Regions from separate parts of the Clostridium sp. JN-1 genome, predicted to be linked through region 1. Evidence: a T-box and tRNA genes for the amino acid it is inferred to sense, from the RefSeq annotation. Region 1 holds a T-box; the other regions hold tRNA genes.
What was found. A T-box is a leader RNA that pairs with one kind of tRNA and senses whether it is charged. The one in region 1 lies ahead of EBB51_RS10290 (valine--tRNA ligase), so its partner is inferred to be a tRNA-Val.
Positions count from the first base shown of each region.

Region 2: it has a tRNA-Val gene. The T-box ahead of EBB51_RS10290 (valine--tRNA ligase) is inferred to sense a tRNA for this amino acid. The anticodon was not compared.
Region 3: it has a tRNA-Val gene. The T-box ahead of EBB51_RS10290 (valine--tRNA ligase) is inferred to sense a tRNA for this amino acid. The anticodon was not compared.

Region 1 covers NZ_CP033465.1:2,153,556-2,162,006, reverse strand. The annotation lists gene EBB51_RS10295 (Ig-like domain-containing protein) at 1-911, shown strand, start outside; T-box leader at 1,243-1,459, shown strand; gene EBB51_RS10290 (valine--tRNA ligase) at 1,546-4,197, shown strand; gene EBB51_RS10285 (DUF421 domain-containing protein) at 4,791-5,519, shown strand; gene EBB51_RS10280 (DUF4363 family protein) at 5,585-5,950, shown strand; gene EBB51_RS10275 (DUF1657 domain-containing protein) at 6,050-6,256, opposite strand; gene spoVAD (stage V sporulation protein AD) at 6,318-7,319, opposite strand; gene spoVAC (stage V sporulation protein AC) at 7,320-7,799, opposite strand; gene EBB51_RS10260 (DUF421 domain-containing protein) at 7,814-8,451, opposite strand, start outside.
Region 2 covers NZ_CP033465.1:204,346-212,796, reverse strand. The annotation lists gene EBB51_RS01060 (hypothetical protein) at 1-363, opposite strand, end outside; gene EBB51_RS01055 (ATP-dependent RecD-like DNA helicase) at 332-2,590, opposite strand; gene metK (methionine adenosyltransferase) at 2,736-3,911, opposite strand; SAM riboswitch class I at 3,981-4,084, opposite strand; tRNA gene EBB51_RS01045 (tRNA-Tyr) at 4,165-4,250, opposite strand; tRNA gene EBB51_RS01040 (tRNA-Val) at 4,336-4,411, opposite strand; tRNA gene EBB51_RS01035 (tRNA-Tyr) at 4,420-4,505, opposite strand; tRNA gene EBB51_RS01030 (tRNA-Thr) at 4,511-4,586, opposite strand; gene EBB51_RS01025 (hypothetical protein) at 4,748-5,347, opposite strand; gene yyaC (spore protease YyaC) at 5,532-6,071, shown strand; gene EBB51_RS01015 (rod shape-determining protein) at 6,107-7,135, opposite strand; gene spoIIID (sporulation transcriptional regulator SpoIIID) at 7,233-7,487, opposite strand; gene EBB51_RS01005 (M23 family metallopeptidase) at 7,660-8,379, opposite strand.
Region 3 covers NZ_CP033465.1:2,744,102-2,752,552, reverse strand. The annotation lists gene EBB51_RS13290 (adenylosuccinate synthase) at 1-168, shown strand, start outside; gene EBB51_RS13285 (acyl-ACP thioesterase domain-containing protein) at 354-1,100, shown strand; gene EBB51_RS13280 (NAD(P)/FAD-dependent oxidoreductase) at 1,109-2,341, opposite strand; gene EBB51_RS13275 (pyruvate, water dikinase regulatory protein) at 2,529-3,353, shown strand; tRNA gene EBB51_RS13270 (tRNA-Glu) at 3,534-3,608, shown strand; tRNA gene EBB51_RS13265 (tRNA-Val) at 3,618-3,693, shown strand; tRNA gene EBB51_RS13260 (tRNA-Asp) at 3,708-3,784, shown strand; tRNA gene EBB51_RS13255 (tRNA-Thr) at 3,792-3,867, shown strand; tRNA gene EBB51_RS13250 (tRNA-Glu) at 3,881-3,955, shown strand; tRNA gene EBB51_RS13245 (tRNA-Val) at 3,965-4,040, shown strand; tRNA gene EBB51_RS13240 (tRNA-Asp) at 4,057-4,133, shown strand; tRNA gene EBB51_RS13235 (tRNA-Thr) at 4,141-4,216, shown strand; gene EBB51_RS13230 (ATP-binding protein) at 4,350-5,336, opposite strand; gene EBB51_RS13225 (DnaD domain protein) at 5,336-6,319, opposite strand; gene EBB51_RS13220 (nitronate monooxygenase family protein) at 6,624-7,706, shown strand; gene EBB51_RS13215 (MarR family transcriptional regulator) at 7,734-8,210, shown strand; gene EBB51_RS13210 (beta-ketoacyl-ACP synthase III) at 8,203-8,451, shown strand, end outside.

The DNA of each region.
Region 1 (8,451 bases):
ACGGCAGTAAAAAGCAAGTAAGTGTTACGTGGGACAAGGCTTTTGATCTATCACTTGAGGCAGGAACTTATACTTATCAAGGCAGTGTTTCTGGATATCATAACAAAGTTAATTTAAAATTGACAATAAATTCGTTAGCACCACCAGATATTACAAAGAGTAAAACTGATGCTACTTTTGCATGGATATGGCAGCTTCAAAATCAAGTAGATACGTATGGTGGAATAGATAACTTTATATCAAAGTTAAAGTCACTTGGAATAAGTAATGTATGCATTAAATATCATGAAGGTTCAAGTCCAAGTGGCGGCGGCGTTAACTTTAAAAATGACTTTTTGAAGTATGTTAAAAAATTTAAAAATGCAGGGTTTACAGTAGGTACTTGGGGTTATAATTACTTTAATTATCCTCAGGCTGAAGCTGATTTAATAATAGATGCTTTAAATAATAGTGATTATTATATTTTTGATCCTGAAGACGATGTCGCAGGTAAAACAGACCAGGCAGAACAAGTATGTCAGCTTGTAAGAAGTGAAAAATCTGATGCAGTAATAGGTTATGCATCTTATCCTATAGCGACACTCCATGAGGATATACCTTATTCAGTATTTAATAAATACTGTGATTTTGCTGCACCGCAATGTTATTGGGGTGAAATGCAGTGGTCAATGAAAGGCGCTGTAGATGGTATGATAAATTCTTACAAAGAACTTGGATTGGACAAGCCTATATATCCTGTAATACAAACTTATAATGTAAGTTATTATGATCTTATAGATTATCTTAACTATAACTTTGACTGTACTGGATTGTGGGCAGTTGATGATTGGGACAGCACATTTACAGATTTCCAGTCAAATAGAGGAAGCGGCTTTAATAAAGGAAGCTGGATGTATAAAAGACCGCAATAAATATTAAGTCAAAAAATTTTACCCTATAGGAATTGACAACTTGAAATATGTCAATACTATAGGGTTCTTAAATGTAAGAATTTAAATATAAGATAATATAGATAAGCACTAGACATTATAATTGCCAGTACTTATTTTTTATAATAAGGGGGACTTATTATAATTTTATAAGCTTTATCATCAAGTATATAAGGTAATTGTTACATTGCTATGTCATATTTGTGAAATAACAATGTACTTTTTTAAAACATTTTGTGAATAAAATGTTTTAAAATTGAACTTGACAGCTTAAAAATTAAAGTTATAATAGTAATTAACAATTAAAAGATTTTATAAAACTGTGAAAAAGAGGAGTAAAAGTAATAATCTTTTACAAAGAGAGGAAGTTTGTTAGCTGAAAGACTTCCTATGAGATTTACTTTGAAGGTAGCTTTGGAGTTTTTCTACTGAAGTTTAGTAAGTGGAATCGGTTTTCTTAACCGTTATTTTGATTAAGAGCCTGTATTTTTGCAGGAAAAAAGGTGGTAACGCGGCTTTTCGTCCTTTATTGGATGAAAGGTCTTTTTTTTATTTTATTATGCAAAATATAGTTATAGTTACTATGAGTTTTAAATAAAGTTAAGGAGGAAGAAATATGGAAGAATCGAAGAATATTGCAAAGACATATGATCCACAAGAGTTTGAAGATAGGATTTATAAGAATTGGGAAGAAAAGGGATACTTTACACCTAACAATGATGAAAATAAAAAACCTTATACTATAGTTTTACCGCCGCCAAATATTACTGGAAAACTTCACTTAGGTCATGCACTAGATGATACTATTCAAGATATACTTATAAGAACAAAGAGGATGCAGGGATACAATGTATTATGGCTTCCAGGTGAAGATCATGCAAGTATAGCAACAGAAGTTAAAGTCGAAAAAGAACTTCTCAAAAAAGGCTTAAAGAAAAAGGAAATGGGAAGAGAGGCTTTCTTAAAAGAGGTATGGAAATGGTCAGATGAATACAGAGAGAGAATAAGGAAGCAAATTAAAAAATTAGGAGCTTCAGTTGACTTTACAAGAGAAAGATTCACTATGGATGAAAAGTTAAATAAAGCAGTTAGAACTGTATTTGTAAAGTTATACAATGATGGCCTCATATATCAGGGAAATAGAATTATAAACTGGTGCCCAAAATGTCAAACTGCTTTGTCTGATGCTGAAATTGAGTATACCGAGGAAAAAGGCCATCTTTGGCACATAAAGTATCCTGTAGTTGGAAGCGACGAATACCTTGAAATAGCAACGACAAGACCTGAAACAATGCTTGGAGATACTGCAGTTGCAGTAAATCCCAAAGATGAAAGATATACACACTTAATTGGAAAAACATTAATTCTTCCATTAGTTAATAGAGAAATTCCAGTTATAGCAGATGATTATGTTGACCTTGAATTTGGAACAGGTGCAGTTAAAATAACTCCAGCTCATGATCCTAATGATTATGGAGTAGGAAAGAGACATGATCTTGAAGAAATAATTATTATGAATCCAAATGGAACAATTAAATTTCCTGGAACTAAATATGATGGACTTGATAGATATGAAGCTAGAGATGTAATAGTTAAAGATCTAGAAGAACAAGGATTTTTAGTAAGTGTTGAAGAACTTGACCACAATGTAGGCTGTCATGATAGATGCGGAAGCGTAGTAGAACCTATGATTTCAAAGCAGTGGTTTGTAAAGATGGAATCTCTTGCAAAACCAGCAATAGAAGTTGTAAAAAATAAAAAAGTTAAGTTTGTGCCAGAAAGGTTTGACAAGACATACTTTAACTGGATGGAGAATATAAAGGATTGGTGTATATCAAGACAGCTTTGGTGGGGGCATAGAATTCCAGTATGGTATTGTAAAGACTGCGGAGAAATTATTGTATCAGTCGATACACCGCATGAATGTACTAAATGTGGAAGTCAAAATTTAGAGCAGGATAAAGATGTACTTGATACTTGGTTTAGTTCAGCACTTTGGCCTTTCTCTACACTTGGATGGCCAGATCAAACTCAAGACTTAAAGTATTTTTATCCTAATAATACACTTGTTACAGGATACGACATAATATTCTTCTGGGTAGCAAGAATGGTATTCTCTGGACTTTACTGTATGAATGATATACCATTTGACCATGTATTAATACACGGTATAGTAAGAGATTCACAAGGAAGAAAAATGTCTAAATCTCTTGGAAATGGTGTTGATCCAATAGATGTAATAAATGAATTTGGTGCTGATGCACTTAGATTTACTTTAATAAGTGGAAATGCACCGGGAAATGATATAAGATATTATCCTGAAAGAGTAGAAGCATCTAGAAACTTTGCAAATAAGATATGGAATGCTTCAAGATTTGTTCTCATGAACTTAGATGAAGATGTGATGAATAAATATAAAGATTGTAAGAATTATACTGAAGCGGATAAATGGATATTATCTAGAATGAATAAAGTTGTAAAGGAAGTAACAGATAACATAGAAAAATTTGAACTTGGAATTGCAGCACAAAAGATTTATGACTTTATATGGGGTGAATTCTGTGACTGGTATATTGAACTTGTAAAACCAGTTATGTATGGAGATAATCAAGAAGCTAAGGGAGTGGCATTTAATGTATTAAATGAAGTATTGACTACAAGCTTACAATTATTACATCCAATAATGCCATTTATTACAGAAGAGATATATACTCATTTAAATACAAAGTATGAATCAATAACAATTTCAAAATGGCCTGAATACAGAGAAGAAATTGATGATCCAAAAGCTGAAAGTGATATGGAATATATTATAGAAGCTATAAAATCACTTAGAAATGTTAGAACTGAAATGAATGTTCCTCCTTCAAGAAAAGCTAAAATTATGGTATATGTTACTGAAAATAATGCAAAACAAGCATTTCAAAATGGTATACCATATTTTGAAAAAATTGCATCAGCTAGCAAGGTTGAATTTTTGGATGATAAAAGTGGAATTTCTAAAAATGTAGTTTCAGTTGTTACAAGAGGTGCAGAAATATTTATGCCTTTACTTGAACTTATTGATCTTGAAAAAGAACTTGAAAGATTAAATAAGGAAAAACAAAGATTAGAAAAGGAAATTGAAAGGGTACAAAAGAAACTTTCAAATGAAAAATTTGTAGCTAAGGCACCTCAAAAAGTTGTAGATGAAGAAAAGAACAAAGGAAAGAAATACAGTCAAATGCTTGAAGAAGTAATTGAAAGATTAAACAACTTAAGTAAATAATATAAAAAAATGCTAAGCATTTTTAGAGGACAGAGGACATAGGACAGAGAAGGTTGATTTTTTGCTAACGCAAAAGAATTTTTAAATTTATACAAGTTAGCAATGTTTCGCTTCAGCGAAACATTGTGTAACCATGAGAACGTACCTAGATTTGTGTAAATCAAATTTAGATATGTTCTTTTATTTATTTATTATGAAGGTATTCATGGGATAACATATGAATTTTAAAGTATATAATATTAATATGCTATCGCATAAAATGTATAGTTATATAAAAATTTAATGATAAAAAGTTAATAATAAAGCAGCTTAGTTAAGGGCTGTGCCCAAAAGAAGTTGAGCGAAGCGAAACAACGCGGCTATGGTCGTTTTTTTATTAAAGATTTTTCGTAGTATAGCGGAGAAAAATCCTCCTTTTTTGTCAATTGTCCTCTGTCCTTTGTCCTCTGTTTTTTTTATATTATGAGTTACAGTTTAATTTTTATCTCATTAGAATAATTAATTTATATATGAGTTATCCTATTTATATGTGTTAGATAAATGAATTGATTTCAAATTCATAAAAACTAATATAATAGATAGGGGTAATATCAATGAACGAAGGACTTGTAACACTTGTAAGATCGATAGTTGCTTTTTTATTATTAATAGTATATGCACGTTTTCTAGGTAAAAAGCAAATAAGTCAGCTTACTCTTTTCGATTATGTACTAGGAATTACTATTGGGTCAATGGCTGCTTCTATATCATTAGATTTATCGAGTAGAATATGGCCGCAGTGGGTTGCACTTACTACTTGGACGGTCGCTGGCTTAGCTGTTGATTTGCTGACAACTAAATCACGGTTTGCCGCAAAATGTATAGAAGGGGAACCAACAATACTAATAATGAATGGTGTTATATTAGAAAATAATATGCGTAAATTAAGATATAATACCACAAATTTACTTCAGCAATTGAGAAGTAAAGATATATTTGATTTAAATGAAGTTCACTTTGCAGTCTTAGAACCAAATGGTGATCTTTCTGTCTTAAAAAAACCCGAGCTGCAGCCAGTTACAGCCAAAGATATGAACATTCCTGTGTCTAAAACAGGATTAGGGATAGAATTAATTTATGATGGAATAGTAGTGGATCTAAATTTAAAACAAATAAATCGTGATCGTTATTGGTTAATGTCTGAACTTAAGAAATTTGGAGTAAAGGACCCTTCTGAAGTATTCCTAGCAACCTATGAGGCATCAGGTTCTCTATATGTAGACAAATATAAGGATAGGATAAAAAAGCCTATAGTTGTGGGAGATTTTAAAGGACCATATTAGTATTTTAGTTTGCATGAAAAAAATCAGCATATTAAATTATAAAAATTATGAATGGAGGAATAATGATGAGAAGATTTTTTGTTATATTTACTCCTATAGCTATAATAGCAATGTCGATTATAATTTCACTTAGTGGTGGATTTCTTAAACACCCTCAAGGAGATTGGGACAATGTTCCAAAGTATCTCGAAACAACTACAAAAGCAGTAATGTCAGATGACTGGACATTAGCGGAGCAAAATGAGAGCAAATTAGAAACAGCCTGGAAAACTGTTGCTAAACGAATTCAATTTAGTGGTGAGAGAGGTGAAATACATAACTTAACTGTAAGTATTAATCGACTTAAAGCTTCTATCACTGCTAAAGATAAATCTGCAGCTTTAATGGAATTAAGTGAATCCAATGAACATTGGGATGGATTATGTAAATAGTAAGTACCAAGTTTTTAGTGCATATTTCAAATAGTTAAAACACAATAAAAAAAGGAGAAATTAATATTTTCTCCTCTTTTGCGTCTTAATAAGAATAATCTAACATTGCTTATATTGAGGTTCTTGCTGCTCAATATATTTTTGCCTTCCTTTTAGTGTTGTTAGTGCACAATCAAGATTTTGAGCTATTTGCTGGAAATCTTGTTTTGCTTTCTTATCCTCTGTTTCTAGAGCAAAGGTTTTCATTGTTGCAGCAGCACTTTGTATGCCTGCAATAGCTTGTTGCATCTGTGTTCCTACTGTCATAATTGTCACCTCCTTTCAAGCATTCTTTAAATATATATCTATAATTAATTAGTGAATGATTTTATATTTCTATTGATACCGCATGGGCAATACAAGGTATGCTTTCTTTCTGCTGGTAGGATAGAGGTGATAATAATGCACCTGTTGCAACAATTAATATTCTCTTTAGTTCTCCTTTCAGCATACGTTTAAGAAAATGTCCATAAGTAACGGCAGCTGAACAACCACATCCACTCCCACCAGCCATTACAGGCTGAGTTCCCTTGTATATCAATAGTCCACAGTCTGTAAATATTTCTTTTGGAATTTCAAGTCCATGCTTTTTTAAAAGTTCACTGGCAATTTCGTGTCCAACACTTCCTAAATCTCCAGTTGCAATAACATCATAATAAGATGGATCTATATTTAAATCTCTAAAATGTGCTTCTATTGTAGCCACTGCTGCTGGTGCCATTGCTGCTCCCATATTAAAAGGATCCGTAAGTCCCATATCTACTACCCTGCCAATGGTTGCTGAAACAACTCTTGGACCCGTACCTTTTTGAGCTACCAAACCTGCCCCAGCTCCCGTTACTGTCCACTGAGCTGTTGGAGGCTTTTGGGCACCATACTCTGTAGGATACCTGTATAGTTTTTCTGCCGCCATATTATGGCTGGATGCAGATGTTATTACATATTTTGCACAATTGCTGTCAACTAATTGAGAAGCTAGTGCAAGACCTTCCATAGCACTTGAGCAAGCACCATAAATACCTAAGAATGGTATCCCAAGAGTGCGGGCAGCAAAGCTGCTAGATATAATTTGATTCATTAAGTCTCCACTGATAAAAAATTGAATATCCTCTTTTTTTATGTTCGCTTTGTTAATTGCTGTTTCACATGCTTGTTCTATCATCTTTTTTTCTGCTTTTTCAAAGCTATCCTGTCCTAACCAAGTATCTTCATGCAGAATATCAAAATCATCAGCTAATGGACCTTTAGATTCAAATGGTCCACCTACTGCAGCAGAGGCTATAATTACTGGTTTAGAGTTAAAAACCCATGTTTGATGACCTTTGAGCATTTACATACCACCTAACCACTTTATAGTTATTTTTACTAGTGCAACAACAAAGGCTGAAAAGACCCCATAAGTTATTACTGGTCCAGAAAGTTTAAACATATTTCCTCCAACACCCAATACATATCCTTCGGTTTTATGTTCAATTGCAGCAGACGCCATAGTATTTGCAAATCCTGTAATTGGAATAGCAGTACCTGCTCCTGCCCATTGTGCAATATGATCAAAGACTCCAAAGCCAGTAAGTAAAACTGCGATTATAATTAAAACTGCTGTGGCAGGATCTCCTGCAGTCTTCTCTGTAAAGTTAAAATATTTCATGAAAAACCACTGAAGTAATTGACCAATTGTACATATAAAACCCCCAACAAAAAATGCCCTTATACAATTTTTTAAAACATGCCGCTTAGGTTCCATGTCCTTTGTAAAATTTTGATATTCCTGCTGAGTAGGGGTAAGCTTTTTCTTTTTCTTATTTGACATTATACTACCACCTTTTAGCGTAATAAATATGCTTCTAATTTATCCATCATTTTTTTGAGCTTTCTGGCATTCACAGAATACATATTTTTAACTTTAGGATCATCACTTTCTAATGAAAAAGTTAGAAGATCAGCTTGACATTTTGAAATACTTGCATACAGCAGCTCTTTTACCTGAGGTTTATTAACTTGTATGGCATCATCAAACAGGTCAATAAACAAATCACCTGAAGAGTCTACTTGACCAATAAAAACATTATCACTGCTTACTCCAACCTTTGACAGTTCAGCATTTAACCACTCTCGATTTAATCCTCTAGTTGACAGGGGTTCATCAAGAATTGTCCCATCTAATATTATAGTTTGAGGCTCAGATAAAGGAGCAACTTTCCTTTGTAAATCATGCGGTGTAATGGGCTTTTTATCTGACTTTAGTAAAACATTTATCTCGCCAGTGGTTTCCATAACAGCAAACTCTACATCTGCTAAATTAAAAGCATTTCTTGACCGCAATTCTCTTAAAAGTTCTTCACCGGTAAATCTTACTTCCTTTAAATGTTCTTCCATAACTTTACCATGTTTAATTAATACTGTTTCTTTTCCATTGATAAAGTCATGAAACCACTTACTCTTTAATGAGAGATAATCTAAGA
Region 2 (8,451 bases), 850 kb from region 1:
TTTACGCTTATTATACAGCGGAAATGCACTTAAGTTATCATATATCACTAAGTCATAATTTTCACATAAATTTTCGGCATTTTTAAAATCACATACTTTTAGTAACTTATTTCTAGTTTTTACATTTAAGTATGGTTTTACGCTTCTAACTATATTTAGATTGTCAGACTTTTCATCTGTTATATATACTACTCTTTTTCCATTAAATAAGTGAAATAATATAACATTTATAAATACATCAGTTGAATTATACGGTGGAGATATTACATTTAGAATTTTTTGATTTCCAGTACTCCAATTTAATATATCTTGACTTATCTTACTTTTCTGTTTACTCAGCTTTAACTTCTGGTATGTCAGCATTTAACCCACTCTCCATTATATCCATTATTCTGTATTTTAATAATGAATACCTCTCAAAACTTTTATCATTATTTATCATAAATTTTAAAGCCTTCAAGTCTCCAACTAATACAACCATCTGTTTTGCCCTAGTTATAGCAGTATATAATAAATTTCTATTCATAAGTAAAGGTGGTCCCATAAATATAGGCATAATACCAACTGGGAATTCACTCCCTTGACTTTTGTGTATAGTTATAGCATAAGCAAGTTCTAATTCGTCCAAATACAAATTATCATATACTACTCTTTTTTCATTGTCGAATATCACAGTTAGAGTATTTTTATCATTATCTATGTCTTCTATATACCCAACATCTCCATTGAATACTCCGAGTCCTTCATTTTCGCCATCTCCTGATATTCTAACCCATTTTAATGAATAATTATTTTTAATTTGCATAACTTTATCGCCTACTCTAAAAATACTATCTCTAAATTCCTTTTCTTTTTTCTCCTTACTTTTAACATTTAGTATTTCTTGAAGTTTGGTATTTAAATTATTAATTCCCAATACGCCTTTTCTCATAGGTGATAGTATTTGAATATGCCTCATCTTATCCCAATTCTTATTAAATTTAGGAAGTCTTTTGTCTATAAGCTGCACTAACGTATCTAATATATTTTCAGGATTATTACATCTTATAAAATAAAAATCTTTCCCCTTTTTATTTAAAATTGGCATTTCTCCATTATTAATCTTATGTGCATTTACAATAATCAAACTTTCACGTGACTGCCTAAAAATTTCTTTAAGTCTAACAATTTTTACGCATTTGCTTTGTATTAAATCTCTAAGGACGTTACCTGGTCCAACCGACGGAAGCTGGTCAGCATCGCCAACTATTATAAGCCTAGTACCTACTGAAATTGCTTTTAACAAATTACTCATAAGCATCACATCTATCATTGATGCTTCATCTATTATTAGTACATCGCACTCAAGAGGTGCTCCCTCACCGCGTGAATACAATATATTATCTTGCCCTTCACTTATACCCATTTCAAGCAGCCTGTGAATAGTCTTAGCCTCTCTTCCAGTAGCTTCAGTCATTCTCTTTGCAGCTCTTCCAGTTGGAGCAGCCATAAATACCTTATAGTTAATTTCTTCAAATATTTGAGTTATCGCATTTATGATTGTAGTTTTTCCTGTACCAGGTCCTCCTGTAATTATTTCAATTCCATTTTTAAAAGCTCCATTTATAGCTTCTTTTTGTGAATCGGCAAATTTAACATTATTATTCTCTTCAAACTTTTCTATTTCCTTATTTACATCAATTTTAATGTCTTCATACTTCGAAAGTGATAACTGAAGTATCTTTCTTGTAATATTCATTTCACAATAATAGTAAGGGAGAGTAAATACACAAATCTTACTATTAACATTCTCCAGTTTTATCTTTCCGCTTGCAGAACTATCATATATATTTTCTTCAATTTCTTTTCTAGACACACCTAGAGATTCGATGGCTCTATTTATTAGAAGATCAAAAGGCATATACGTATTGCCTAATCCGCAAAAGTTATTTACTATATATTTTATACCGCTTTGTATTCTAAAAGGAGAATTCAATTGTATACCAGCATTTCTTGCTATTTTGTCAGCCGTTTTAAATCCTATACCAGATATTTCTTCAGTTAATACATAAGGATTTTCTTTAATAACTTTTATAGAATCATTTCCAAACTTTTTGTGTATCTTTACACATTGATTTGCTGTGATCCCATATGTTTGAAAAAAAATCATAAGACTTCTTATTTCATTTTGTTTTGAGTAAGAATTACATATCAATTGTATCTTTTTTTCTCCTATTCCTTCTATCTCTCGAAGCCTTGTTATATCATTATCTAAAATTTCTAAAGTTTTTTCTCCAAACTTTTCAACAATTTTTCTAGCAGTTACAGGTCCTATTCCAGATATTACTCCAGATGCAAGATATCTTTCTATACCTGCTGTAGAATCTGGAACAATTTCTTCACACGAAGATACCTTGAATTGTTTTCCGAAGTGCGGATGAGTAGTCCACTCACCTTCTAACTTTAAATTTTCGCCCTCTGTAATATATGGTATACATCCAACTATTGTGATACATTGACGCTTAAATTTTTCTTTAAATCGTGCAACTACATATCCATCACTATCACTTTGAAAAAGTATACTGTCAATGTTTCCTTGTAATTCTTGCATACAATCTCTCCTAAATATGTTATTTTATTTATCAATAATTATATCATTAAATCATATAAAAATAGAATATATACTATCAAAAAAAAGATTTAGCATGATAAATCTTATAATCACACTAAATCCTTAATAAACTTCAAAATTAACTTTAGATATATTTCTTTATTTCTTGAACCTTATCTAGTCTTTCCCAAGGCAAGTCTATATCAGTTCTTCCAAAATGTCCATAAGCAGCAATCTGTTTGTAAATCGGTCTTCTTAAATCTAATTCCTTTATTATAGCTGCAGGTCTTAGATCAAATACCTTTTTAACTATTTCTACAATCTTATCCTCTGATATCTTTGATGTTCCAAAAGTATCAACTGTTATAGAAACTGGCTGTGCAACACCTATAGCATATGCAAGTTGTATTTCTAATTTATCAGCAGCTCCAGCTGCAACTAAATTTTTAGATACCCATCTTGCAGCATAAGCAGCAGATCTATCAACCTTCGTTGGATCTTTTCCTGAAAAAGCACCGCCGCCGTGTCTTCCACATCCACCATAGGTATCAACTATTATCTTTCTACCTGTAAGTCCTGAATCTCCTTGAGGACCTCCAACTACAAATCTTCCAGTTGGATTTATAAAATACTTAGTATTTTCATCTAAAAGTTCAGGTGAAATAACTGGTTTTATTACATGTTCTATAATGTCATTTTCTATTTGATCGTGCGTTGTATCAGAATCATGTTGAGTTGACACAACCACAGTATCTATTCTAACCGGTTTGTTATCATCATATTCAACAGTAACTTGCGTTTTCCCATCAGGTCTTAAATAATCTAAAGTTCCATCCTTTCTAACTTTAGCTAATCTTCTTGCAAGTTTATGAGCTAAAGAAATAGGCATGGGCATATATTCTGGAGTTTCATTCGTAGCAAATCCAAACATCATTCCTTGATCTCCAGCACCTATAGCTTCAGTTTTATCCATTTCACCTTTTTTTGATTCTAGTGCTTCATCTACACCAAGTGCTATATCTGATGATTGTTCATGGATTGATGTTATAACCGAACAAGTAGAACAATCAAATCCAAACTTTGCTCTAGTATATCCTATTTCCTTTACAGTTTCTCTAACTATCTTAGGAATATCTATGTAACAATTAGTAGATATCTCTCCCATTACTAGAATCATTCCTGTAGTTGTAGCCGTTTCACAAGCTACTCTACCATTAGGATCTTTCTCCAATATAGCATCCAGAATAGCATCTGAAATTTGATCGCACATTTTATCTGGATGTCCTTCTGTAACTGATTCAGATGTGAACAATCTTCTCATAAATTTACCCCTCCAATTTCATAAAATAAAAACCTCTTCAATAAGAAGAGGTTAAATTACTTAACAACTCTCTTATCTTGCAGGTTAATTTATACTGCAGGAATTGGCACCTTAGCTCACAGCTGGTTGCCGGGTTTCATCGGGCCCTTTCCCTCCACCTCTCTTGATAAGAGTTTAAATATTAAATTAATTACAAATTTAGTAGATTTAAACATATAGTTATATAAAAATAAAACACGTAAAAGTGTTTTTATGGTGGAGGAAGATGGATTCGAACCATCGAAGTCGAATGACAACAGATTTACAGTCTGCCCCCTTTGGCCGCTCGGGAATTCCTCCATATTATTAATTAATAAAATCATTTTACATAAATTCATACTTTAAGTAAACTAATTACTTAAATACTACTAACATTTAATTTAAATGGTGGGCACAACAGGGCTCGAACCTGTGACCCTCTGCTTGTAAGGCAGATGCTCTCCCAGCTGAGCTATGCGCCCATAATTTATGGTGGAGGAAGATGGATTCGAACCATCGAAGTCGAATGACAACAGATTTACAGTCTGCCCCCTTTGGCCGCTCGGGAATTCCTCCGTATTTGGTGCTGGCAGAAGGCCTCGAACCCTCGACCTACTGATTACAAGTCAGTTGCTCTACCAACTGAGCTATGCCAGCATAAAAACCATTTAAATTATTAAGTTGTACTAACGCCAACATCAAATAGTATACATTGTTGTGATTCTAAATTCAACTGTATGCTTTAGTGATTATATAATATTACATGGATTTTTCTTCACATTACAATATATTTCTTTACTTTACGCATGTGTTTACTTTTAACTTATAAACTTGTCATATATAGTTTTAATTTTTTGATAATCATCGTTAGATAGCCTCTGTTTCAATAATTTAAGAGCTTTTTCAATATCTTGGGTTTTACCACTTTTAAGCCAACTTTTGACCTTTTCACAATCGACTGCAGGTAACTTATTAGCCATGCTATTTAACTTTTCCATGTCTGCAGCAGTTAAACTTTTTTCTGGATTAGAATTAGATATTTTAGAAATGGATTTATTTTCTTCTTCACTTTTGGGCAATTTATTTATACTTTTCGAAGTATCATTTTTAACAACTTCGCTGCTGTCACTAAAGAACGCTCTCTTATCATCTTTAAATTTTTCACCTATTTCATCTAATTTACCTTTTTTATAGTCACTATTTATATTCGTAAAGCATATATCACTAAAGAGATATGAAAACTTTTTTATATTATTATCGTTATTATTATTTTGATGCTTGTTTTGTTTATTATTAAAGACACTTATCTTATTACTTATAAAATTATCATTAATGTTTACTTTATGAACATATCTTATTATAAAGACAGATATAATGGTACATAAAATTATGATAAATGATAAGATTTTCTTATTCATTCTTATTCCTCCCAATTATATCTCGTGCAGCGTATGCTGCACTATATTACTCATCATTTACTCATTATTGTCAAGTATGTATTTTTTATTCTTGAACTTTAATATTTAAATAGTTTAAGTCATATAAATAATTTAGGGATTATCTTTATAAGGTGCATACTTGTCCCATCAGGAGGTGATTTTTTTGAACAAGGTAAAATCTAATTATAAAAATCCACTATGTTATTATAATATAGCTTATTTTTTAAAAGATTATATTAATAGGAATTCTATAATAATGTGTATTGGAACTGATAAGTGCATAGGAGATTGTTTAGGTCCATTAGTTGGAACATTATTAAAATTCAATGGTTTCCCTTTGCCAGTATATGGTACCATAGAAAAACCAATACATGCTTTAAATATTGATAAAAAATTAGAAGAGATTAAATCTCTTCATCCATACAATAATATAATTGGAATTGATGCCTGTCTTGGAGATGAAACAAATATAGGTGAAATTCAGGCACGTGATTATCCTATTCATCCTGGAAAAGGGGTTGGCAAATCCTTACCAGAAGTTGGCGAAACATCAATTATAGGTATAGTAGGATCTAATAATACTGAAGAAATGTTTAACAATAACAATATACGATTAAACTTAGTATTTAATATTGCTAAAGCTATATGCCACTCCATTGTTCATTCATATTATCTTTACGACAATCCTAAATCCGCAATATAAAAAAGTAAAATTCTTACACAGAATTTTACTTTTTTTTAATCTATTAAAGTTATATCATCACCTATAAATGTAACTTCCATTTTATCTAAATACTCCAGCACCTTTCCTGTTCCTAAAGCAACACAAGACACTGCATCTTCAGCTACTTGTACTGGTACTTTAGTACTTTCTTGTATTAGATCACTTAAACCGCTTAGTAAAGATCCCCCTCCTGTCATAATAATTCCTTTATCAGCTATGTCTGCTGCAAGTTCTGGAGGAGTTCTTTCTAATACAGCATGAGTAGTTTCTGATATAGCATTAACTGTATCCTTTAAGGCTTCTCTCATTTCTTCTGATGATACAACCACATTTTTGGGAAGACCTGTAATCAAGTTTCTTCCTCTTATCTCCATAGTTACTTTTTCTCTTTTAAATGCAGACCCTATGTTTATTTTTAAATTTTCTGCAGTTCTCTCTCCAATCATTAGATTATACTTTTTCCTTATAAATTTAATGATAGCTTCATCAAATTTATCTCCAGCAATTTTTATAGATGACCTGACTACTATGCCACCTAAAGAGATAACTGCTATATCTGTAGTACCGCCTCCAATATCTATAACTACACTTCCACTTGGCTTCGTTATATCTAATCCAGCTCCAATAGCTGCTGCCAGCGGTTCTTCAATTAAAAATACTTTTTTAGCTCCTGCATTCTTAGCTGCATCAATAACAGCCCTTTTTTCAATTCCTGTAGCTTCACAAGGAATACAAACAACTACTCTTGGTGAAGACATTTTCTTTGCTCCACAGGCTTTTGAAATAAAATATTTTAACATTTTTTCTGTTATATCATAGTCAGATATGACTCCATCTCTTAATGGACGAATTGCAACAATATTTCCAGGAGTTCTTCCTATCATCTGCCATGCTTCTTCTCCAACAGCCAGTACTCTATTTTTGCTTCTGTCTATAGCAACTACTGAAGGTTCTTTTAATATTATTCCCTTTCCTTTAGTATAAACTAGCACTGTAGCTGTACCCAAATCTATACCCATATCTGTTCCCATACTAAAAAACATTCCTCTTTTCACTCCCACTCTAAGACGATATTTTATATTAATAAAAAATTGTCTAACTTATTACAATCTATTAAATATAATTATAATAGGAATGTTTTTAACCTTCAATAGCCTTATACTTCATTTTTGTTGCTTTTCCGCCTCTTATATGCCTTTCTGCTTTATTATAGTCTAAAATAGACTTAGCTTCTTTCGCAATTTGTGGATTTATTTTAGGCAACCTCTCAGTCATATCTTTGTGTATAGTACTTTTACTTACTCCAAAAACTTTGGCCGTTTTTCTTATTGTAGCTTTTGAGCCTATAATATACTTAGCAACTTCTAAAACTCTTTCTTCAATGTAATCTTTCAAAGATGCTACCTCCTTAACCTTCTATATTTATAAATATGCTCTTTTGAATTCTTAAATTCATCTTATAATCCATTTTGAGCTTAATTTGCATGACATAGATGAATTTCATTAAATTTAATTTTAGTTCATAGGAGTTAACCTATGAACTAAAGTTGATGTATAAAACATTTCATTAATATTTAATATATTTACCTGGATCAACAAAATTATCTCCATTTAAAACTGCAAAGTGTAAGTGATCACCATACTTTTCATAAGCTGATCTAAGTGTAGTTTTTCCAACTGCCCCTATAATTGTACCTGCAGTTACATTTTGACCTTCAGTAACCTTGACTCTAGAATCTAAATTTGAATAAACAGTTTTTAATCCATTTTGATGATTGATTATAACTTCTACTCCATCCTGGCTAGCAGTATTTATTTCTTCTACCTTACCATCCACAGCAGTCATTACTGGTGTGCCCAAATCACACTTTATGTCATATCCTAAATTTGGTCTGTAACTTGCAGTAGAATCCCAATACACAGGATTTTCTGAGTAACCTCTTGCTAGTGTTCCACTTACTGGTTTTGTAAAAGAAGTTTTAACTGATTTAGAAACACTTTGGGAATTATCTTTAGGTGATCCATTTTGTGGTTTAGCAGCTTTTTTAACTTGAAGAGCATTATCATAATTCAATGAAGATTTTCCTTCAGAATTAGCTGCTTGGCTGGATAACTTGTCGTTATTCGAAACACTACTCTGTTGAACGGCTGAACTATTTGAATGTTTATTATCTTTAACAGTTACAACTGCTACTACAGCAACTACACACAGGCATACAAATAATATTACATAAAAGCCCTCCTTTTTTAAGAAATTTACTACTTTACTTGAAAAATTTTTATCCATACAAACACCTCCTATTTGTAGTTTGTCCAGGGATTGCTAATTAATACATATTTTATATAATTTTTTTTATGT
Region 3 (8,451 bases), 590 kb from region 1:
GAACTTGATGGATGGGATGAGAGCATAGAAAATGCAAGAACTTATGAAGATCTTCCTGAAAATGCAAAAGCTTACTTAAAGAAAATAGAGGAACTTACAGAAACAAAGGTATCAATAGTTTCAGTTGGTCCAAAAAGAGATCAGACAATTAAGGTAAGTGAAATATAATAGTTGTAATAATTACAGCCGCCTGATAAGTTTAATAATATCAGGCGGCTTTTTTTAATAAATTAAATTGATATACTTGGCTAGATTATGTATAGTATACTTAATTACTAATGAAAATTGGAGGTTAACTTTACATGGAAAACAAGTTAAAAAAAGTTGAAATAATTAATAATAATTGTAATAGAATGCGTATAGTTACAGAAAAAGAATATGAAATACATTATTATGAAATTGATTGTGAAAAAAAACTTTTAATTACAAGCCTTATGAATTTTTTTAGTGATGTCGCCATACAACAATCTGAAAATTTAGGAGTTGGACTTGGATATTTAAAGGAAAAAAGTACAGCATGGGTAATTTATAAATGGGATATACATTTAAAAAGATATCCTATGTTTAATGAGAAAATAAGAGTTAGAACAATGCCATATTCTTTTAGAAAATTTTATGCTTACAGGACATTTGAAGTATTGGATGAAGGCGGAGAAGTTATTGCAGATGCAAATTCACTGTGGTTTTTTATAGATACTAAACAAAGAAAAAGTATAAGAATTACAGATGATATGTATAATGCATATGGCATAGATAAAAGTAATAATAAAGTTTTAGGTATGGAAAAAGTAGGATCACCTAAAAAAATAGATAGTGAAGAAAATTTTAATATAAGATATACAGATATAGATACAAATCAGCATGTAAATAACGTAAAGTATGTTGATTGGGCTCTAGAAACAGTACCAATAGATGTAGTAAATAATTATGAACTAAATGATATAAATATAATTTATGAGAAGGAGTTAACTTATGGAGAATCCATAAAGGTTGTTACAGAAATAGAAGAGAATGAAGATGCTGTAATGTGCATACATGAAGTTCAAAATGCAGAAGGAAAAGAAGCAGCTAAGTTAAAAACAGTATGGAACAAAAAATAAAGTGCTGTTTATGATTTCGCAGCACTTTTTCCTGCAGTAAATCCTGAACTCCATGCCCACTGAAGGTTAAATCCACCGCAGTCTCCATCTACATCTAAAACCTCTCCAGCAAAAAACATATTTTTTATTATTTTGGATTCTAGAGTTACTCTATTTACTTCTTTTGTATCTATTCCACCAGCAGTTACCTGTGAGTTTTTAAATGTATTGGTATCTGAAACTGTAAACTGCCAATTTTTTAGAAGATCAAATATTTCTTGCTTTTCCATCCAGGTGAGTTCAAAAGATGGTTTATGTATATCTTTAATTGAAGCTTCTTTTAAAAGAATAGGAATGATTTTTTTATTTATTATTCCTATAAAAGAGTCAAAAACACTTCGATAACTAAACATTCCCCAATGATTTTCTAAAGATTCTTTTAAAGCATCATTATCCATATGGGGCATCATATCTACACTTAATTTTACAGACTTATTTTTATATAGATTATATGAAGCTATACGACTTAATTGTAATATTGGAGGACCTGAAATACCATAGTTTGTAAAAAGTATTTCTCCAAATTCTCTTTTTAGAGGTTTATCATCTACAAATACTTGAACATTACCATTAAATTTCACCCCTGATAGTGCTTTTAAGTTTTTATAGGCTAATTTTAGCTGAACTAATGCCGGTATAGGATGAATTATGTTATGACCTAGGTTGCGTGCCAAAGTAAACCCAGAGCCATCAGAACCGGTATTAGGGGCTGATTTTCCACCGCAGCATAAAATGATTTTATTGCATGAAAATGCAGTATCAGTATTTGTTGTTACTTTAAATCCATTCGAAGATATATTTATATCCTTAACTTTTGTATTCAAGTATACAGGTATACTGCGGTCTTCTACAGCCATTCTAAATATATCAAGTACAGAAGAAGATTGAAGTGACAGCGGATACATTTTTGTGGATTCTAAATTTGTTATAGGCAGTCCTAAAGTTTTAAAAAAATCTATGGTATTAGATAGAGAAAAATTGTCTAGTGTGTATTTCGGAAAATCTTTGTTTTCGCTGTGATACCTATCTATTGATATATTACTATTCGTTATATTACATCTACCATTACCTGTAACTAATATCTTGTTTCCTATTCTTGAAGACCCTTCAATTATAGCTGTATCCTTTCCCATATCTTTTGAAGTGATTGCCGCTATGATGCCTGAAGCACCGCCGCCTATTATTAATACATCATGAAACAAGTTAACACCGCCCTAATCTATAATTTATCACTAAAGTCGTGGAATTTTTACATATAAATTTAAAATTTCAGTCTAAATTTAAATAATGTTATTTTATATTATATCATATTTGTGTAATACTATATTTGTATTTAATATAATCTGTATATTTTATCAAAAAGTTATAAAAATAAAAGGGGGAATTAGGTTGCTTACTATTTATGCAGTATCAGATTCAATAGGTGAAACGGCTGAACAAGTAGCAAAAGCTACTGCAAGTCAGTTTTGTGAAAATGTAAATGTAGAGAGGATTCCATATATAAAAAGTTTTGAAGTTGTAAATGAGTTTATAAACAACATAGAAGATAAAAAAAATACAATGATTATATCTACTATAGTTTTAGTGGATGTAAGGGAGTTTCTAGTGCAAAGATGTATTGAAGAGGGTATACATATAACCAATGTACTTGGACCATGTATAAGTATGGCATCTATTATACTAAATAAGATACCAGACTATAGACCAGGTGCAGTATGGCAAATGGATTCTCAGTACTACAAAAAAATACAAGCCATGGAATTTGCAATACAATATGATGACAGCAAGGACAACTCTGGTATAAAGAATGCAGATGTGGTATTAATAGGACTTTCAAGGACATCAAAGACTCCACTATGTGTATATCTTGCTAATAAGGGAATAAAGGCACTAAATGTTCCTTTAATGCCTGAAGTTGAGGTTCCAAAGGAATTATTTGAAATAAGCAGAAATAAAATAATAGGTTTAACTATAGATCCTATGCAGCTTATAGAAATAAGGAAACATAGATTAGATAGGATTGCATCATCTTATCAGCTTTCAAGGGAAATTCAATATGCTAATGCAGAAAGAGTGCTTAATGAATTAGACTATGCAGATAGAATAATGAGAAGATTAAGTTGTAAAGTAATTGATGTAACAAAAAGGGCAATAGAAGATACAGCTTTAATTATAATGGAGCATATAGGCTATATAGGTCATAAGGAGATATAAATTGACACAAAAATACTTTTAATATAAAAAGACTGCCTGAAGTATTGATTTACAAGCGTTTATATCCAAAGTATTAAATTAATAAAAAAAAAGTTTTAAAAAAAGTGTTGACACTTTGGATAAAATTTTGTATTATAGTGTATGTCAGGTCGCCAAGATAAACACCTGATAAGCTAATAAGGCCCCTTGGTCAAGCGGTTAAGACACCACCCTTTCACGGTGGTATCATGGGTTCAAATCCCGTAGGGGTCACCATTAATGTGTGGGCGCATAGCTCAGCTGGGAGAGCATCTGCCTTACAAGCAGAGGGTCACAGGTTCGAGCCCTGTTGTGCCCACCATACATTTAAAATGTGGCCTAGTGGCTCAGCTGGTTAGAGTGCCGGCCTGTCACGCCGGAGGTCGAGGGTTCGATACCCTTCTAGGTCGCCATAAGTTCGCTGGCATAGCTCAGTTGGTAGAGCAACTGACTTGTAATCAGTAGGTCGAGGGTTCGAGGCCTTCTGCCAGCACCAATTTTATAAATAAGGCCCCTTGGTCAAGCGGTTAAGACACCACCCTTTCACGGTGGTATCATGGGTTCAAATCCCGTAGGGGTCACCATTAATGTGTGGGCGCATAGCTCAGCTGGGAGAGCATCTGCCTTACAAGCAGAGGGTCACAGGTTCGAGCCCTGTTGTGCCCACCATACATTTAAAAAATGTGGCCTAGTGGCTCAGCTGGTTAGAGTGCCGGCCTGTCACGCCGGAGGTCGAGGGTTCGATACCCTTCTAGGTCGCCATAAGTTTGCTGGCATAGCTCAGTTGGTAGAGCAACTGACTTGTAATCAGTAGGTCGAGGGTTCGAGGCCTTCTGCCAGCACCAAAAAAGACATTATAAATTTATAATGTCTTTTTTAGTTTGATTAATATAATGTTTAAAAAATAAAAGCACAGAGTATAAAATAGCTGCTCTATGCTTTTAATGTTTTAAAATATATTTTTGAAGAATATACATTTTATTGGTGCTTTTTACTATGTATATTCTTTTTTATTCTTATATCTTCTCCATAAAATTTATATAATGTAAATTCTCCTAAAAGTCGTGATGATATTCTTTCTGAATAGTTTTTTAATAAAGTTTCTAAACTACAATTAGTTGATATAAGCATTTTTTTTTGTTTTAATAATTTTGCATTTAAAAAGTTAAATAGTTCCGTTTTTGAAAAGTCTGTTATCTGTTCCGAACCTAAATCATCAATTATGAGTAAGTCACAATTTAGCATTAAATCCTTTAATTCACTGTCATTATTAAATCGTATGGATTTTAAATCTTGAATTAGTAATTCAGCAGTTCTATAAACAACTAAATAGCCTTTATCTAACAGCTCTTTTGCTATACAATTTGACAAAAATGTTTTACCAGTACCTGAGTTTCCAAAGAACATAATATTTTCATTTGAAGTTGAAAAGTTCTCTATATATGTCCAGCAGTCTGATACTATTTTTTGCATGTTTTTCCTAGGGCTTTTGTATTCATTATCACTTCTTTGAGGGGAAAATAGTTCAAAGTTAAATTCATCAAAGTTATTTTTTGCAAGTAAGTTTTTTAAATCTGAATTTTGATAGTATAGATTTACAAGCTTTTGCTTATAACAATCGCATTTTTTTGTACCTATAAACCCAGTATCTTTACATTTTGGACACTTATAGTGAATATCTAAAAAGTCTATTTTATACCCATTGCTTACTAGAAGTTCGGATTTCTTTACTCTTAAATTTGTTATTTTTTCTTTTAATGTTTTAAGGTATTTTTCTTTGTTTCCTATATTATTTAAAATATTCATTGAGAGTTTTAAACACAGTTTACTTATCTGTTTTTCAATGTTAAATATTTCAGGAACTTTCGCCATTACTTCCTCTCTTCGTGCCTGAAGTAACTTTTCTTCAGATTTGCGTATATCTTCATAGACTTTAGAAACATCTGAGCGATATTTTTTAATCATTATTTATCCCACCCTAGCAATTTTTTTTCTAAGTCGTTAAAATTATAGTCCCTTTGTTCAAAATTATTAAAAGTACCTGAATTATTCTTAGTAGATTTAAATTTTGAATTATTTTTAATGAAAGCTTTCTTCTTATCTTTTTTATAGACATCTTCTAATGTTTTAATTCCTTCGTTATACCAATTTGAGAGAATTGCATCAATATACTTAAAATCAGATTTATTAATTCTTTGAAAACATATCTCACAAGCTTTGCATATAACATTGACTGGAAAGTTAAATGAAGTTATCCACTTATCTAACATATCTTCTTGAGGTTTCATTATTGCTGCATCTTTTATACCAAGGTAGTTTAATACTTTCTTGATTTTAATCCACCTATCTTCGTTCCTCTTTATAAAGCTTTGAGCATCATCTATGGTTTTAATTTTAGAATCATACCAGCTAATTGCGACTTTTTCTATATATCTATAATCATTTTTGCCTTTTGATGCACAATATTGAATAAGTAATAAAATGATTTCTGGAGAAAAGTTAAAATCTTTTAACCAACTTATGTACATAGTCATTTCCTTAGAGGAGAGTGGTCTTGATAACAGCTTTTCTATGTCCTGAAGCATGTCTTTTGTAGAATTTTTATTTAATTCTTCTAAAAGGTTTATATTTTGATCTTTTTCCTGAGGCATTTCATTTAAATCAAGAAATTCTACATTATAATTACCCATGTTGTCTATAGGAATCAATCTAATTACATTTTCATCATTCCAATAGTTCCAGGCATTTAATACATCTGTTTCTAGCAAGTGTAAGTTAGTGGCTATAATTTCTGAACTCACACCAAGTTCTCCAGAAATGCAGTATTTTAAACCCAATATATATACTTTTACAAATTCACCGCGTGCTTTTGGCATAAATTTATCTATAAAAACATTACTTAAAGGAGTATAGTATAAATTTTTATTTTTAAATACGAAAGTACTCATACGTTATTCCACCTTTGAAATTATTAATAACTAATAAGTAATTATAACAAAATACAAAATTTATAACAATCAAAAATGCAAGTAGATATATAATAGGATATGTTATATTTATACTGAATTGAGAAATAATAAAAATGTGGGTAAACTTATTTTAAATTAACTATTTGAAGTTTAGTAATTCTGCTATAATTAAAATAGGGAAGTATATTGCCCAGCGTATTTCGTTGACACTAATTTATTTTTAATATATACTTTGATTATCAAACTATTTGATAATTAAAAATTACATAAAGGGGACGATCAAATGAAACTACCTCCATTAGTTATAGGAGACATTACAGCTCGAGTACCCATTATTCAAGGAGGCATGGGAGTAGGAGTATCTGGATATAAACTATCCTCTGCCGTAGCAAATGAGGGTGGTATTGGTGTAATATCTGGTGTTCAAATTGGCTATAGAGAGCCAGATTTTGAAACTAATACTACAGAAGCGAATAAGAGAGCTTTGAGAAAAGAAATAAGAAAAGCAAGAGATTTAAGCCCAAAAGGTGTATTAGGTGTAAATCTAATGGTTGCTATAAGTGATTATGAAGAATTAGTAAAAGTATGTGTAGAAGAAAATGTAGATATAATAATATCTGGAGCTGGACTTCCATTAAGGCTGCCAGAGTTTACTGAAAACAGTTCTATAAAGATAGCACCTATTGTCTCATCAGGAAAGGCAGCAAATATTATTACTAAGCAGTGGATAAAAAAACATTCTAAATTACCTGATTTAGTTGTAGTTGAAGGACCAGAAGCAGGCGGACATTTAGGATTTAGTAAAGATCAATTATTAAAAAATGAAACTAAATTAGAAGATATAGTAAAAGAAGTTATAGATGTAATGAAAACATTTGAAGAAAAATATAATAAAAATATTCCCATTGTAGCTGCAGGTGGTATTTATTCAGGAGAAGACATTGCAAGATTTTTAAAGATTGGAGCCTCCGGAGTTCAAATGGCTACAAGATTTGTGGCAACTTATGAATGTGATGCAGATATAAACTTTAAAAATGCCTATGTTAATTCAAAAAAGGAAGACTTAACTTTAATACAAAGTCCTGTAGGATTACCTGGCAGAGCTATAAGAAATAAGTTTATAAGTAAGATGGAGTTAGAAAGATTGGCACCTACTAAGTGTTATAATTGTCTAAAAAAGTGCGATCCTAAAAAGACTCCATATTGTATTTCAAAAGCTTTAATACATGCTGTAAAAGGTGAACTTGAGAATGCACTCATATTTACTGGAAGTTCTGCATATAAGATAGATAAGATTGTTACTGTAAAGCAATTGATGCAGGAGTTAATATTACAAGCTGAAAAGAGTTTAGAAGACTGTAATTAGGCTTTTAACTCAGGAGTGATGAATGAATTGAGCAAATCTATACATATTTTAAATGAACTTTTAATTAATACATTTAATGATATATTGGAAATAGAACAAAAATCCCTTAAGTCAGGGATTTTTAAAGATTTATCTGTTAATGAAATTCATACGATTGAAGCCGTAGGAATGAATAAACCTAAAAGCATGACGCAGGTAGCATCTGAATTATATATAACACTTAGCACATTAACAACATCTATAAATCATTTAGTAAAAAAAGGATATGTAGAACGAAACAGAAGTCAGAAAGATAGAAGGGTAGTTTATATAAAATTAACTCAAAAAGGCAGGTTAGCTTATAAAATTCATCAAGAGTTTCATTCGGATATGATAAATGCTACCATAAAAGGTATAACAGAAGAAGAGAAAAAGATACTAATTAAATCTTTGAAAAAGTTAAACCGATTTTTTAAATTAAGGCATGATTTAAGAAATAACTCAAAGGAGAATGATGATGAATAATGTTAAAGTAATAGGTACAGGTAGTTATGTACCTCCTAGAATTGTTAGCAATGATGACTTATCTTGTGTTATCGATACTAATGATGAGTGGATAAAGAGTAGAACAGGTATAAAAGAGAGAAGAATATCAGAAGGCGAAAACACTTCTAATATGGCTTCAAAGGCTGCTATGGATGCTTTGAAAGGCACAAATATAAAACCTGAAGATATAGATTTAATTATAGTTGCTACAGCTACACCG